3 regions of the Pseudovibrio sp. Ad13 genome follow, and region 1 is predicted to be linked to each of the others. Evidence: predicted binding sites of a transcription regulator. Region 1 holds the regulator's gene; each other region holds the start of a gene.

What was found. The regulator LexA, encoded in region 1, represses DNA repair genes until DNA is damaged. The targets are predictions, from matches to a motif close to TGTTCNNNNTGTGTTCNG.
Region 2: the regulator LexA is predicted to act here: its motif matches at 1,484-1,501, upstream of PsAD13_RS08475 (PA0069 family radical SAM protein).
Region 3: the regulator LexA is predicted to act here: its motif matches at 1,252-1,269, upstream of parE (DNA topoisomerase IV subunit B).

What each region holds. Positions count from the first base shown of each region.
Region 1 is NZ_LMCC01000015.1:68,215-70,483, reverse strand. It holds gene PsAD13_RS17465 (ComEC/Rec2 family competence protein) at 1-775, shown strand, start outside; gene lexA (transcriptional repressor LexA) at 671-1,393, opposite strand; gene glp (gephyrin-like molybdotransferase Glp) at 1,643-2,269, opposite strand, start outside.
Region 2 is NZ_LMCC01000005.1:364,304-366,572, forward strand. It holds gene PsAD13_RS08470 (ribonuclease HII) at 1-277, opposite strand, end outside; gene PsAD13_RS08475 (PA0069 family radical SAM protein) at 331-1,386, opposite strand; gene PsAD13_RS08480 (glycosyltransferase) at 1,572-2,165, shown strand; gene PsAD13_RS08485 (ceramidase domain-containing protein) at 2,189-2,269, shown strand, end outside.
Region 3 is NZ_LMCC01000013.1:410,373-412,641, forward strand. It holds gene parE (DNA topoisomerase IV subunit B) at 1-1,166, opposite strand, end outside; gene PsAD13_RS15500 (tetratricopeptide repeat protein) at 1,760-2,269, shown strand, end outside.

The DNA of each region.
Region 1 (2,269 bases):
CTCACTCAGTGAGGGGCTGACCAGTCTCGGGGTTTCCAGTGCTCCAGGGTATCTGCTCGTGATCCTAGCGATTGTCGTACTGTGTGTGATGCCGCTGCGCCTGAAATGGCTTTCACTTCCGGCATTTACGGTGAGTGTCCTGATGTTTGCCGGTGGCAAGGCGCCTGATCTGATGATTGCGGATGCGGGCAAGCACATTGCTTATTATGGGCAGGATGGTGCGTTTCGACTGACGTCCTCACGTATGTCGTTTGCTGCTGACAGCCTGTTGCGCGCTGGTGGAGTTTCGGCGGGTTCGTTCAAGCAACACAAGGTGAGGGCTTCAGATCGGTCCTGTGATGATCGCGGCTGTGTGATTGAGATATTCCCTCAGCAGCCTGCAGAGGGAGGGAGGATAAGCTCTGCGCCGATCCTGTTGGCACAGTCCAAAGTGGCTGATGTTTTGGAGGCTGACTGCCATCTTGCCACCATCGTCATCACGCAGGTTCAGGCGCCTCCGGCTTGCCGGGCTGAGCTGGTTATTGACCAGAAGGTTTTCGGAGAGCGCGGTTCAGCTTACATCTGGCTTTCTGTTGGTGCTGAGGGCGGGGAAAGAATAAAAAAAGTGCGCTGGGCATATGATGCTCAGCGCAGGCCTTGGAATCCGAAATTGCCTCAGGCAACCAATGATTTAATAGCGGCGGAAGAGCGCAATCATCTTGCCTTGCACGTGGACGCGGCCCGGGCCGAAGATGCGAGTTTCGTAGGCGGGGTTGGCCGCTTCCAGCGCGACTGAGGCGCCTTTTTTGCGCAGGCGCTTCAAGGTTGCTTCTTCTTCATCAATCAGCGCCACAACAATCTCGCCGTTATCAGCCGTGTCACCACGTTTGATCAACACGGTATCTCCATCGAAGATACCGGCATCGATCATGGAATCGCCTTTGACTTCCAGCGCATAATGCTCGCCGCGACCCATCAGATCAGCAGGCATTGCGATGGTATGGCTTTGTGTCTGGATTGCTTCGATTGGGACGCCTGCAGCAATGCGGCCCATGACCGGGATTTCCAGCGTTGGCACTTCGTCTGGTGATGTGGTGCGTGGAGGTGGCGGCGTTGCTACTTTCTTGCTCAGGGAGCCCTCAATCACCTCAGGTGCAAAGCCTTTTTCCTTAGCGGCAGGCTTCAGGCCCGGAGAAATGGAGTCTGGCAGTTTGAGGATTTCAAGTGCACGAGCTCTGTTCGGCAAGCGGCGAATGAAGCCGCGCTCTTCCAGAGCTGTGATCAGCCGGTGAATGCCGGATTTGGAACGGAGGTCCAGCGCGTCCTTCATCTCATCGAAGGAGGGCGGAACACCGGCTTCCTTCAAGCGTTGATGGATGAACATCAAAAGCTCGTGTTGCTTCTGTGTAAGCATCTTTTATCCCCGTTCGCTCCTAAGGCGCTGATTGAAAGTGAGCGGTCATTCCTGACCAATCGCAGTTTTGTAATTCCAAGAAGCTGAAAGACTTCAACTTCTGCGATTGGAAGGACAAAACACGAACGTACTCTACCTGTTCTCATTGTGTTCTGCAATGGGTTTGTTGAGGTTAAGCCCTGCTAGAACTGGGGGATTTGGTTTCTGGTGGGTGAGTGGGCAGGGGTTGCCCACTTCTGATGTCTGGATTTAGCGTAGCTTGAGCAGGTCCACTTTTTCACCTGCCTTTGCAGCTGGTGCGTGTGGTGGACGAATGATCAGGGCATCTGCTTTTGTCAGCAAGGCAAGCATGGAAGAGTCCTGTTTGCCAAACGGTGTTGCTATCAGATCTCCGTGTTCGTCTGTGTCCAGACTGGCGCGCAGGTAGTCCTGGCGCATATCATTTGTAGGCAAATCATCTGCCAGAGTTGCTTTGGTAACGCCTTGATTTGTCACAGAGACCGTGCGGCCTAACATCTTGTCCAGAAGCGGGCCGAGGAAGAGGAGTGCGCATACAAGGCTGGAGACTGGATTGCCAGGAAGGCCGAGGACTTTCATCGGGCCAAGGGCACCGGCCATGAGGGGCTTGCCCGGGCGCATGGCGATGCGCCAGAAGCCTAGCTCCATGCCTTCAGCGCCCAGTACGTCCTGAATGAGATCGTGGTCGCCAACAGAGGCACCGCCGAGTGTCACCAGTACATCGGCTTTTGCTTCAATAGCCTGTTTCACGCGTGCCGTGATTTCCTCAGGCTGGTCTGGTGCAATGCCCAGCATCATTGGCGTTCCGCCACAGTTTCTGACGAATTCTGCGATGCCGACTTGATTGGACGCTATGAT
Region 2 (2,269 bases), on a different contig from region 1:
GCACGCACACACTCACATCAGCCATCTCAAGGATCTGCTCAAAGAGCTCCTCGCGCTTGGCCTCGGTCAACTTCTTGGAATCGTTCAATCCCTCTGGCAGGTTGTCGTAGTCAAGGCTGGCCGCAGCAACCACCACAGGGCCAGCCCATGGCCCGCGCCCGGCTTCATCAATACCGGCAAACCGCCCTTGCAGGTCTTGCTCAACAGAGCGCTCAAAGCGCAGGTCAGGCGCATCCGGAAAGGCGATATCAAAGAGGGAGTTTGCAAAATACGACATGCCCCTCATTGCCATGCAGCCCAGCAGCTTTCAAGCATCAAAACACGCCTCGTCTACAGCAATGAAAGCTGCACACCGCCGCAAGTTGGCTTGATGAAATGGTCACAGGACAGCTTTAGTGAACGCGAGGATAAACCCTTGCTCTTACACGCCAGCTGAAAGCGCTTTGCCAGCTGGTCAGCGTAAGGACCTTTACCCTTGAAGCGCTGCGTCCACTGAGCGTCATAGTCTTTTCCATCACGCATGGAACGCAAAAGGCTCAGCACACGCCGGTAACTGCCCGGAGCCTCCCGCAAAAGCCATTCCTTGAAGAGTTCAGAAACCTCGCGAGGAAGGCGCAGCAAAATGTAACTGGCCTCTGTTGCGCCATGCTCCTTACAAACCTCAAGAATGCTTTCAAGTTCATGATCCGTCAGTCCGGGAATGATCGGAGCTGCCAGCACAGCGGTTGGAATACCCGCATCAGACAGTGCCTTGATCGCTTGCAAACGGCGAGGTGGCGTAGACGCGCGCGGTTCAAGGCTCCGCGCGATTTTCCGGTCCAGCGTGGTCACAGAAATTGCCACCTTTGCTAGATTACGCTCTGCCATTTCGCTAAGAATATCGATATCCCGCATGACCAGCGCTGACTTGGTGACAATGGTCACCGGATGGCCCGTCTTGTTCAAAACCTCCAGAACATCGCGCATGATTTTGTGCGTGCGTTCAATCGGCTGATAGGGATCAGTGTTGGTGCCAATCGCAATGGGTTTGGGTTGATAAGAGGATGCACCCAGCTCCCGCTCCAGCACCTGTGCTGCATTGGGCTTGGCAAACAAGCGGCTTTCAAAATCCAGCCCTGGCGACAGGCCCATATACGCATGGGTTGGCCGCGCAAAGCAGTAGATGCAGCCATGCTCACAGCCCCGATACGGATTGATCGAGCGATCAAAAGGCAGGTCAGGAGAGCTGTTCTTGGTGATCACATGCCGTGCAGTTTCAATCTGCACTTCTGTCTTGATCGGCGGAAGTTCATCAATTGTTCCCCAGCCGTCATCCATCAGTTCCCGGCTTTCCGCCTCAAACCGGCCAGCCTTGTTGTAATGTGCCGCACGGCCCCGACCTGTCATGTTGACCGGAAGCGAAGATCCCAAAGGATCAGCGGCCTCAGTTTCGGCCCTGTGATTTTGTGCAGTTGACATGGGGCATGCACTTTCATCTTCTTATGAGAACATAAGTGGAACATTGCTCAAAATATCTGGATTTGCAAGCCTTTACTTTCCAAAGCTAAGGCAAATCACTGTAAGCTGTTGGAATGATTAGCGCACTTATTCCCACCTATAACAGCGAGCACCGGCTGGTGCTCACCCTGTCCGCTCTGGTCCCGGCTTCTGCAGAAGGCATCCTGAAAGAAGTCATTATCACCGACGAAGGCTCATCTGATGGGACAGAGATCGTGGCAGATGCCAGCGGTGCGGATTTCGTTGGCACCACTGCGAGATCTGGCTCTGCTATGGCAGAAGGGCTCAAACGGTGCACCCGTTCCAACTGGGTTTTGCTCATCCAACCCGGCGCTATTCTGCAAGCGGGCTGGCAGGCAGAAGCCGCATCCTTCATAGAGCGCGCGGAGCGGGTCGGAACTGAGCAGAATCTGGTTGCTGTGTTTCCCAGCCGCACAGAGGAATTCGGCACTGTGGCACAACTCAAGCAGAAACTTATCACCCTCAGGCATCGCTTGCTGAAAGCATCATGCCACCAGCTCCCCATGCTGATCCACAAAGACCACCTGCAACAAGCTCTGGCGAACGCGTCAGGAATGAACCGGCAGGCTCAGTTCCAGAAGGTTTTGAGGGCTAGTCGGGTCCATTGGTTGAACGGTACAGTGATCTTTCAAAATACGACGAAATAACGCGGTACCAGCTTGGAGGGCTCATGGATTGGAATCGACACCTGAACCAATACTGCGAGCGCACCTCCGCTGCATTCTGGTCTGAGCCACTCAATGCAGTGAGC
Region 3 (2,269 bases), on a different contig from region 1:
TCGCGCACGAACACGGAAAGCATACCAGCTGCTGACGTTAAAACGTCGTCACCCGTAATAATGGAAGCCTTCTTGTTGCCAATCAGCTCGCCATAGGCCTTCAGGCCGCGGAGCAGGGCATAGCGCAGGCCCGTTTCATGCGTGCCACCTTCAGGTGTCGGAACAGTGTTACAGTAAGAGTTGACAAACCCGTCGCCAGCAAACCAGGCAACAGCCCATTCAACTGAGCCATGCTTACCTGTCGCCTGTGTCCGGCCTGCAAAAACTTCGTCAGTAACACGGCGCTCTTTCCCAAGAGCCTCTTCCAGATAATCCTTCAGGCCGCCAGGGAAATGGAAAGTCGCAGTCTCAGGCACTCCATTGGCTTCATCGGCAAGAGTCTTGGCACAGCGCCAACGAATCTCCACACCGCCAAACAGGTAGGCCTTGGAACGCGCCATCTTCATCAAACGGGCGGGTTTGAACTTGAGTGTCTTGCCGAATATTTCCGCATCCGGCTTAAACCGCACCATGGTGCCACGGCGGTTGTGAACATCCCCAACCAGCTCAAGGCCGCCATCAGCAAGGCCACGACGGAACGTCTGGCGATACAGCTTGCGGTTACGCGCAACCTCAACGACCAATTCTTCGGAGAGCGCGTTTACAACGGAAATACCCACACCATGCAGACCACCAGAGGTCTCATAGACTTTGCTGTCAAACTTACCGCCGGCATGCAGGGTCGTCATGATGACTTCCAGCGCGGACTTGTCTTTATATTTAGGATGCGGATCAATCGGGATACCGCGGCCATTATCTGTAATGGTCAGATAGCCATCATCGCCCAGGGAGACATCAATCCAGCTGGCGTGGCCTGCAACGGCCTCATCCATGGAGTTGTCAATCACTTCAGCGAACAGGTGGTGCAGCGCTTTTTCATCCGTGCCGCCAATATACATCCCCGGACGGCGACGCACAGGCTCCAGGCCTTCAAGCACTTCAATGTCAGCTGCGGTGTAATCACCCTCAGCACCGACAGGAGCGGCCTTGCCTGCGGATGATGGCTTTGCAGGTGAGGTCGGTGCGCTTGCAGCTGGTGCTTGTTTCTTTTCAGTGCTGCCAGAAGAGGATGTCAGCTCATCCATGCTTTTGGTAACATCTGCAAACAGATCATCAGGCGTGCTCATCGTACCTCTTTGGTCTTGCGCTTAAATAGTCTCGAATCAAACGGCAGTCTTGCAGGACTGAGAGAAAAGGGCAAAGATCTGCCGGAGTTCTACTCTTGTTCCTTGTGGGTAAGCGCCAGACATACGCCTTTTCGCTTACCTGAATGTGCCGAACCCCACCAAAAGCGGGCATCTGATGCCATATGCGCCATTCGCGGCGAAAATACAAATAGCATTTGTGATTGCCCCAAGGCCTGTGATCAAAACTTTACACCGGACATGCACACGGCAGTTACGTCATCTGCTGCAGATTGTTGCGAGCATGCAACAGCATTTTGCGCTGACCCGAATGGTGGAAACTGACACTGGTTCATGAATGGCAAATTGGATAGTTTGCCTTGTCCATGTTTGAGAGATGGTCGAACTGTGTAGGATTTTTGTCAATCAGATAGAAAGCTAGGCATTTGTAAGATCATTTGTGACAATTTGAAGGTATGTCACCTTTGGAAACAAAATTGACATTTTTTCCTTTCATAGCCTGATCACACAACGACGGTATGAAAAGATAAGAAGTCAGAACCACTGACAAGTAGGCAGTGGTCAAGTGAGGCACTTTGATAAAAGCTCTGTTTAAAGATGAAATGGGAACGCACCACAATGCGTTGACGCGTCTTGTAACAAGCTTGAGCTGCGCCTCGGTTCTTACCCTTCTCGCACTCAACAGTGCACATGCTCTGGATACCAACAAAAGCGCAAGTGCAATGGCTGCCGTCAATCAGATGGCAAATGTCACACCTCAGCAAGCCTTAAGGGAAGGGGCCCGCGCTTACTACTCCGGTGAAAAAGACAAGGCACTCTCTCCACTTCGCTACGCTGCTGAAAACGGACAGGCTATGGCAGCCTGGAAGCTCGGCAGGATGTACGCGCAAGGAGACGGTGTGCCGGAAGATGATCTTCAGGCGTTTCAGTATTTTTCCCAGGTCGTGCGCGAATATTCCTCCGATGGCCCCAAAGCACGCTCAGCCCCATTTGTCGCAAGCGCTCTTGTTGAACTGGGCCGCTACTTCCTGACAGGTATTGGCGACAGCCCGGTTAAACAGAACACGCACAAAGCACGTGAGGTG